DNA from 2 places in the Pseudomonas sp. Q1-7 genome. Region 2 is predicted to be linked to the other one. Evidence: riboswitches for the same ligand, from Rfam matches in the RefSeq annotation. Region 2 holds a riboswitch; the other holds the start of a gene.

Region 1 (3,877 bases), 1.2 Mb from region 2:
AACCTCACCGACGACGAGCCCTACCAGATGCCCTCCCTGGCCGACGGCCTGCTGGAGCGCGGCTTCGAACTGGTCGGCACGCCTTACCGCTTCGGCGGCCGCTCCCTGAAGACCGGCTTCGACTGCAGTGGCTTCGTTGGCTACCTGTTCAAGGAAGAAGCCGGCATCCAGCTGCCACGCTCGACCCGCGAGATGATCAACCTGGACGCCCCGGTGATCGCCCGCAGCGAACTGCAGCCCGGCGATATCGTGTTCTTCAACAACCGTGGCCGCGGCCGCGTCAGCCATGCAGGCATCTACATCGGCGACGACCAGTTCATCCACTCCAGCAGCAGCCGTAGCGGCGGTGTCCGCGTCGACAGCCTCGATGACCGCTACTGGAAGGCCAGCTACATGGAAGCCAAGCGCGTCCTGGCGCTGAACACCCCGCATCCGCTGCATCGCTGATCTCGCCGGTTGCGAGACGACAAACCGAGGCGGCCCCAGTGGCCGCCTCGGCTTTTTTCTGCCTGAGCGTACAGCTTTTTCTTGCAATATCACTGTGCGATCAGCACATTAGCGAGGATTCCTCAAGTCAGGACTGACTTGCCATGCTTGCACCGGACCGCTTCGCCATCCTTGCCCTGGCCGCGCTGCTCACCGCTTGTGCGAGCAAGGCGCCGCCTTCCTCGCCCGTCGTCATATCCCCCGTCCCGCAGCAGTTCTCGCCGGCTGCCGAAGACGTCTTGTTTCGCGCCCTGGGCCTGGTGGGCACGCCCTATCGCTGGGGCGGCAACACCCCGGACAGCGGCTTCGATTGCAGCGGCCTGATCGGCTACGTCTACCGCGACGCCGCGGGCATCAGCCTGCCGCGCACCACCGGCGAGCTCCTCGCCATGCGCGCCCCCAGCATCGGCCTCGATGCTCTGCAGAGTGGCGACCTGGTGTTCTTCGCCACCAACGGCGGCGGCCAGGTCAGCCATGCCGGCATCTATGTGGGGGAGGGGCGCTTCGTCCATGCGCCGCGCACCGGCGGAACGGTGCGCCTCGACAGCCTGTCGGACGGCTACTGGCAGCGCAGCTATCTCAGCGCCAAGCGCGTAATCTTCGACCCACGCATGGCGCAGAACCCCTGAGGCCCCCATGACCAACCGCACGCTGAACCTCGACGACGCCCTCTACGGCTACCTCCTCCAGGTCTCGCTGCGGGACACGCCGCTGCTCGCCCGCCTGCGCGCGGAAACCGCCGCGCTGCCCATGGCTCGCTGGCAGATTGCCCCGGAGCAGGGCCAGTTCATGGCGCTGCTGGTGAAGCTGATCGGTGCCCGGCGCATCCTCGAAGTGGGCACCTTCACCGGCTACAGCGCCCTGTGCATGGCCGCCGAACTGCCCGCCGAGGGCCGCCTGATCTGCTGCGACCTGCCCGGCGACTACAACGCCATCGCCCGTCGCCATTGGCAGGAAGCCGGCCTCGCCGACCGCATCGAACTGCGCCTGGCACCGGCCCTGGAGACGTTGGCGCAGTTGGACAGCGGCAGTTTCGACCTGATCTTCATCGATGCCGACAAGGCCAATTACCCGGCCTACCTGGAAGAAGGGCTGCGCCTGGCGCGCCAGGGTGGCCTGATTCTTTTCGACAACGTGTTGTGGAGCGGCCGCGTGCTCGAGGCCGCACCGGACAGCGCCGACACCCGCGCCATCCAGGCCCTGAACAGCGCGCTGAAAAATGACGCACGCGTCGATCTCTCGATGCTCCCCGTGGGCGATGGCCTGACCCTCTGCCGAAAACGCTGAGCCGCATACCCGCGCCGCCGGTTGGCGCCAAGCGCAGCGCGGCCCAATGGCGCGATTACCGGCATGGGCTCGTTGGGTTTCGTGCCTCAACCCAACCTACGGCGGACCGCATGCGCTAACGGGTATGCCGCCACCGGGACCGCAGGTTGGCGCCAAGCGCAGCGCGGCCCAATGGCGCGATTACCGGCATGGGCTCGTTGGGTTTCGTGCCTCAACCCAACCTACGGCGCGCTGCAGACGCTGAGCGGCATCCTTGAACCGAGGGGGTGGCTCGAATTGACGCTGCCTCCCCGAGTCTCTAACCTTCGCCGCTGCCTCAGGTGCCCCATGGCTTCGGCCAATGGGGTGAAACAGGGAAGCCGGTCCATTCCTTCGAAGAATCCGGCGCTGCCCCCGCAACGGTAGGCGAGTAGACAGCCGCAATCGGCCACTGTGCCCCTGGCATGGGAAGGCGCGGCACGGGAGTTTCGGCTCCACTCGCAAGCCCGGAGACCGGCCTGGCGCAAACAGGGCATCGCGGAGCCTTCCGCATGCAGTATTCCTTGTAGATGTCGCGCGGGTGGCACGACGGAGACCCAGACCTTGATTCGCAAGCCTTTCTTCAGGCCGGCGGCGCTTGCGCTGCTCGGCGGAACCTTCATTTCCCCCTCCCTGGTCGCGGCGCCGCTGACCCTCGACGAGCAGGTGGTTACCGCGACCCGCAGCGAGCGGCCGGTGCGCGCCAGCCTCGCCGCTACCACGGTCATCGACCGTGAAGAAGTCGAGCGCAGCCAGGCGCGTTCGGTGCCCGAGCTGCTGCAGAAGGTGCCGGGCGTGACCCTCAGCAACAACGGCGGTCCGGGCAAGAACACCACGCTGTTCCTGCGTGGCAGCGAGTCCGACCACGTGCTGGTGCTGATCGACGGCATCAAGGTGGGTTCGGTGAGCGCCGGCCTCACCGCCTTCCAGGACCTGCCGGTGGAGTTGATCGAGCGCATCGAGGTGGTCCGTGGTCCGCGTTCCAGCCTCTACGGTTCCGAAGCCATTGGTGGGGTGATCCAGATCTTCACCCGCAAGGGCGGCCAGGAAGGGGCCAAGCCCTGGTTCTCCGCCGGCTACGGCACCCACGACAGCTACGAAGGCAGCGCCGGGGTTTCCGGGGGGGACGGCAAGGGTTGGTACAGCCTGGGGGTCAGCAGCCAGGACACCGACGGTATCAACTCCCGCCGTCAGGGCAGCGACTACTACGAGCCGGACGCCGACGGCTACCGCAACCTCTCCGGCAACCTGCGCGCCGGCTATCGTTTCGACAACGGCCTGGAGCTGGATGGCACGCTGATGCGCGCCAAGGCCCACAACGATTACGACGACATCGACTCGTCGGGCTTCTTCCACCCACAGGGCGGCCACAATGCCAACGCAGACAACCGCCAGGAATTGCTGGGCGGCCGCGTCCGCTACAGCCCGGCGGAACGCTGGGATGTGACCCTGCAGGCCGGCCGCAGCGAGGACAAGAGCACCAGCCACACCGATGGCGTGTTCGATGCGCGCTTCGACTCCACCCGCGACAGCGCCTCCTGGCTCAACGACCTGACCCTGGCCGAGGGGCATGTGCTGACCCTGGGCTACGACTGGCAGCGCGACCGGATCAGCAGCTCCACCGCCTTCGACAAGGACTCCCGCAAGAACCAGGGCGGGTTTGCCCAATACCTCGGCCAGGCCGGTCGCCAGGACTGGCAGCTGGCCCTGCGCCGCGACGACAACGAGCAGTTCGGCACTCATGACACCGGCAACGCCGCCTGGGGCTATGCCCTGACCGAAGCGCTGCGTTTCAGCCTGAGCTACGGCACCGCCTTCAAGGCGCCCAGCTTCAACGAGCTGTACTACCCCGGCTACGGCAATCCCGACCTGGATGCGGAAACCTCGGAGAGCTTCGAAGCCGCCCTCGCCGGTCAGCACGACTGGGGCCACTGGTCGATCAATGCCTACCGCACCCATGTGGATGACCTGATCGCCTACGACTCCACCCTCGGCCCGTTCGGCGGCCCGAACAACATCGGCAAGGCGCGCATCGATGGCCTCGAACTGGTGGTCGGCAGCCACTGGCTGGGCTGGGACTGGAGCG
Region 2 (3,877 bases):
GGATGTTCAGCGCCGCTGCCGGGGTGTCCAGGCCCACGCCGTTGCCGATGCGGCCGTCGCGGGTGGGGTAGTTGGCGAGAATCAGCGCGACGCGCTTGTCGGCGTTGGCCTTGCGCGCGAGCGCGCACCAGCGCCGGCCCAATTCGGCGACGAAGTCCATGCGCTCGACCTGGGGCAGGTAGCAGACCACGTCGCTCTGGCTGCGCTCGCTGCGCCAGGCCAGGCCCTTGAAGCTGATGGGGCGGGTGATGATGCGGCCATCCAGTTCCGGCAGGGCGATGTGCATGGCCAGGTCGCGCGGGCCCAGGCCTTGCGGGTTTTCGCGCCAGAGCGGTTCGTTGTCCAGCGAGCAGATGGCCTGCAGCACCGGAATGTCGCGGCGGAACGGGCGCGGGCCGGGAGTGTCCGGGTTGGACTGGGCGAAGCCGGTGGTGTTGATGATCAGACTGGCGTCGGCCGCGTCCAGCCAGTGCTCCACCGTCTCCAGGCATTCGGCCTCCTTGAGGCTGGCGACGGCGATGGGCAGCGGATTCAGGCCCTGGGCGGCGATGCGCGCGCAGAAGCTGTCGATGAAGGCTGTGTTGGCGGCCTGCAAGTGGGTTCGGTAGAAGAGCAGGGCGGCCACCGGCTGTCCGGGCTGCCACTCGGATTGCCAGTCGTCCAAGCGCGCCGGGCTCAGGCGCGGGTGGTAGAGGGCGACGCGGGGCAAGGCGCGGGGTTCGCTCCAGGGGTAGTCGCGGTCAAGCCAGCGGCTGGCCAGGCAATGGAAGAGCTGTCGCGCGTTGTCCAGGCCGCCCTGGCGCAGGTACTGCCAGAGGCGTTCGGCCTCTTCGGCGGGCACGTTGCACAGGCCGGTCAGCTCCGGGTCGGGGCGGTCGTCACCGGGTACCAGTATCAGCGTCGCGCCACGCTCGGCCAGCGTCACCAACTGCTCGATGCCGTAGCGCCAGTAGCCGACGCCGCCATGCACCGAGATGAGGATCACCTTGGCGTGTTGCAGCACTTCGTCGACATAGAGGTCCACCGAGGCGTGGTTCTGCAACTGCATGGGGTTGGCCAGGCGCAGGCTGGGGTAGTCCGCCGGCAGCTCGCGGGCGGCCTCGGCCAGCAGCGCCAGGTGGGAGTCGCCGCTGCAGAGAATCACCAGCTCGGCAGGCGTCTGGGCCAGGTGGGCGATGCCGTCGTCGGGGACGAAGCCGCCGGGTTGGGTGCGCAGGAGGTGCATGCTCTTTTACCCCCTCTCCCTCTGGGAGAGGGTTGGGGGGAGGGAAGGTCCCCGCGCCCGGCTATTGCCCTCACCCCCGGCCCCTCTCCCGATGGGGGAGGGGCGTTGTGCGTGCCTCATGCCAGCGCAGTCCGCAGCTCATTGGCGATGGCGACCTGGTCCAGCTCCTGGCCGATCACCACCAGGCGGGTGCCACGGGGTTCGTCGGCCAGCCATTTGCGGTCGAAGTGCTTGTCGAAGCGCTTGCCGACGCCCTGCACCAGCAGGCGCATGGGTTTGCCGGGGATGGCGGCGAACCCCTTGATGCGCAGGATGGCGTGGCGTTCCACCAGTTGGCCGAGGGCGCTGAGCAGCGTGGTTTCGTCCACGTCCGGCAGGTCGACGTGGAAGGAATCGAACTCGTCGTGATCGTGGTCCTCGTGGCCTTCGTGGTCGTGGTGGGTGGGGCGGCTGTCGATGTGCAGCTCGGCCTCGGCATTCAGGCCCAGGAGGATATCGAGCGGCAGCTTGCCGGCGCTGGCCTCGACGATCTTCACCGCCGGCGGCAGCTCTTCCGCCACCTCGGCGCGCACCGCGGCCAGGGCGTCGGCGCTGAGCAGGTCGGCCTTGTTCAGCACCACCAGGTCGGCGCTGGCCAACTGGTCCTCGAACAGCTCGTGCAGCGGCGATTCGTGGTCCAGGTTCGGGTCCTGGCGGCGCTGCTCGTCCACCTGTTCGGGGTGGGCGGCGAAGGTGCCGGCGGCCACGGCCGGGCTGTCGACCACGGTGATCACCGCGTCGACGGTGCAGGCGTTGCGGATTTCCGGCCACTGGAAGGCTTGCACCAGTGGCTTGGGCAGGGCCAGGCCGGAGGTTTCGATGAGGATCTGGTCGAGGTCGCCACGGCGTGCCACCAGCTCGCGCATCACTGGGAAGAACTCTTCCTGCACGGTGCAGCAGAGGCAGCCGTTGGCCAGCTCGTAGACGCGGCCCACGGCCTCTTCCTCGCTGCAGCCGATGGCGCATTGCTTGAGGATTTCGCCGTCGATGCCCAGCTCGCCAAATTCGTTGACGATCACCGCGATGCGCCGGCCGGAGGCCGAGTCCAGCATGTGACGGAGCAGGGTGGTCTTACCGGCGCCGAGGAAGCCGGTGACGATGGTGACGGGGAGCTTGGCCAGGGTTTTCATGCGCGCCTCTGCGTGGTCGGTCGGCGGGCATGACGAACGCAGCGGGGCTCGCCCCGCGCAACGGATTCGCCACCGGATCACCCCGCCCGGTTGTGTGGAATGTCGTCGAGGCAGGTCTCCTGGCTCTCGCCCGGCCCGTTTCGGGGCCTTTCCTTCGCCTTCCCGCATGAAGCAGTGGCATTTCGAAGGCGTTCGCGGCGATCACAGTTGCGGGGGCAGCCGTGGCCTTGACCACGTTCCCTCTTAGCTCCGGGACGTGCCCGGAGAACCTCGAAAGGGCGAAGGCTACGCAGGGCGCCAACGGCGGTCAATCGCGCCAGTTGACGCTTGGTCGGTCTCGTGTTGTCCTAGCGCGGATTTTTCAGGTGCCTTGCGTCGCCGTACGCGAGGTGAAACGGGAAGTCGGTGCATCCAATTTCGGATAAGTCCGACGCTGCCCCCGCAACGGTAAGCGAACGTAGGGATTAGTAGGCCACTGTGCTTTCGGGCATGGGAAGGCAAGCCCATCCTGCCATCGGCAGGCGTCGCAAGCCCGGAGACCGGCCTGATCACGTTTTGGCAACCCGCGGTGGGCGGGCGCAAGCCGGAAATCGGGGTGCCTGTGCGCCCGCTTCCCTCATGCGCGTTCCCCTGCCGCCATCACTCGCAACGCAGAGGGAACCTCCATGTCCAGCCGCACCCTGTCCCATTCCGCCGCTTCGTCATCGACCCTGGCCCAGCGTCTCGTCCTGGCCATCGGTGCCGGCCTGATCGGCCTGTCCCTGGTGTATTTCGCCGGCTTCTCGCATATCGAGGCTGTGCACAACGCCGCCCACGACACCCGCCACAGCGCCGCCTTCCCCTGCCACTGAGTAAGCTCCGATGATCAAGCGCATTGCCCAGACCGCCGGGTTCGCCGGCCTGATCGCCGCCCTGGTGCTGACCCTGTTGCAGAGTCTGTGGGTCACGCCGCTGATCCTCCAGGCGGAGACTTACGAGACCGCCGAGCCGGCGCCTGTGGAACAGCCCCACGAGCATGAACACGGCGGCGCCGCCGTGGCCCACATCCACGATCACAGCGACGAAGCCTGGGCCCCGGAAGACGGTTGGCAGCGCACCCTCGCCACCGGGGGCAGCAACCTGGTGGTGGCGGTGGGCTTCGCCCTGATCCTCGCCGGGTTGTTCAGCCTGCGCGGCCCGACCCGCGCCTGGCAGGGCCTGCTCTGGGGGCTGGGCGGTTTTGCCACCTTCGCCCTGGCGCCGTCCCTCGGCCTGCCGCCGGAGCTGCCGGGCACCGCCGCCGCCGATCTGGCCCAGCGCCAGACCTGGTGGGTAGGCACCGCCTGCGCCACCGCTGTGGGCCTGGCGCTGATCGCCTTCGGCCGCCACTGGGCCCTGCGCGTGGCCGGCCTGCTGCTGCTGGTGATCCCGCATCTGCTGGGCGCGCCGCAACCGGACGTCCACACCAGCCTAGCGCCTGAAGCCCTGGAGCACGCGTTCATCG

What was found. A riboswitch is a leader RNA that binds a small molecule or an ion and turns the genes downstream of it on or off. The one in region 2 is predicted to bind cobalamin.
Region 1: linked by a shared signal. The riboswitch ahead of btuB (TonB-dependent vitamin B12 receptor) and the one ahead of cobW (cobalamin biosynthesis protein CobW) in region 2 are both predicted to bind cobalamin.

Annotation. Positions count from the first base shown of each region.
Region 1 covers NZ_CP116304.1:2,151,133-2,155,009, forward strand. The annotation lists gene PJW05_RS09995 (C40 family peptidase) at 1-447, shown strand, start outside; gene PJW05_RS10000 (C40 family peptidase) at 591-1,115, shown strand; gene PJW05_RS10005 (O-methyltransferase) at 1,123-1,773, shown strand; cobalamin riboswitch at 2,075-2,288, shown strand; gene btuB (TonB-dependent vitamin B12 receptor) at 2,356-3,877, shown strand, end outside.
Region 2 covers NZ_CP116304.1:902,363-906,239, forward strand. The annotation lists gene cobN (cobaltochelatase subunit CobN) at 1-1,225, opposite strand, end outside; gene cobW (cobalamin biosynthesis protein CobW) at 1,342-2,394, opposite strand; cobalamin riboswitch at 2,487-2,682, opposite strand; cobalamin riboswitch at 2,741-2,956, shown strand; gene PJW05_RS04110 (CbtB domain-containing protein) at 3,060-3,245, shown strand; gene PJW05_RS04115 (CbtA family protein) at 3,256-3,877, shown strand, end outside.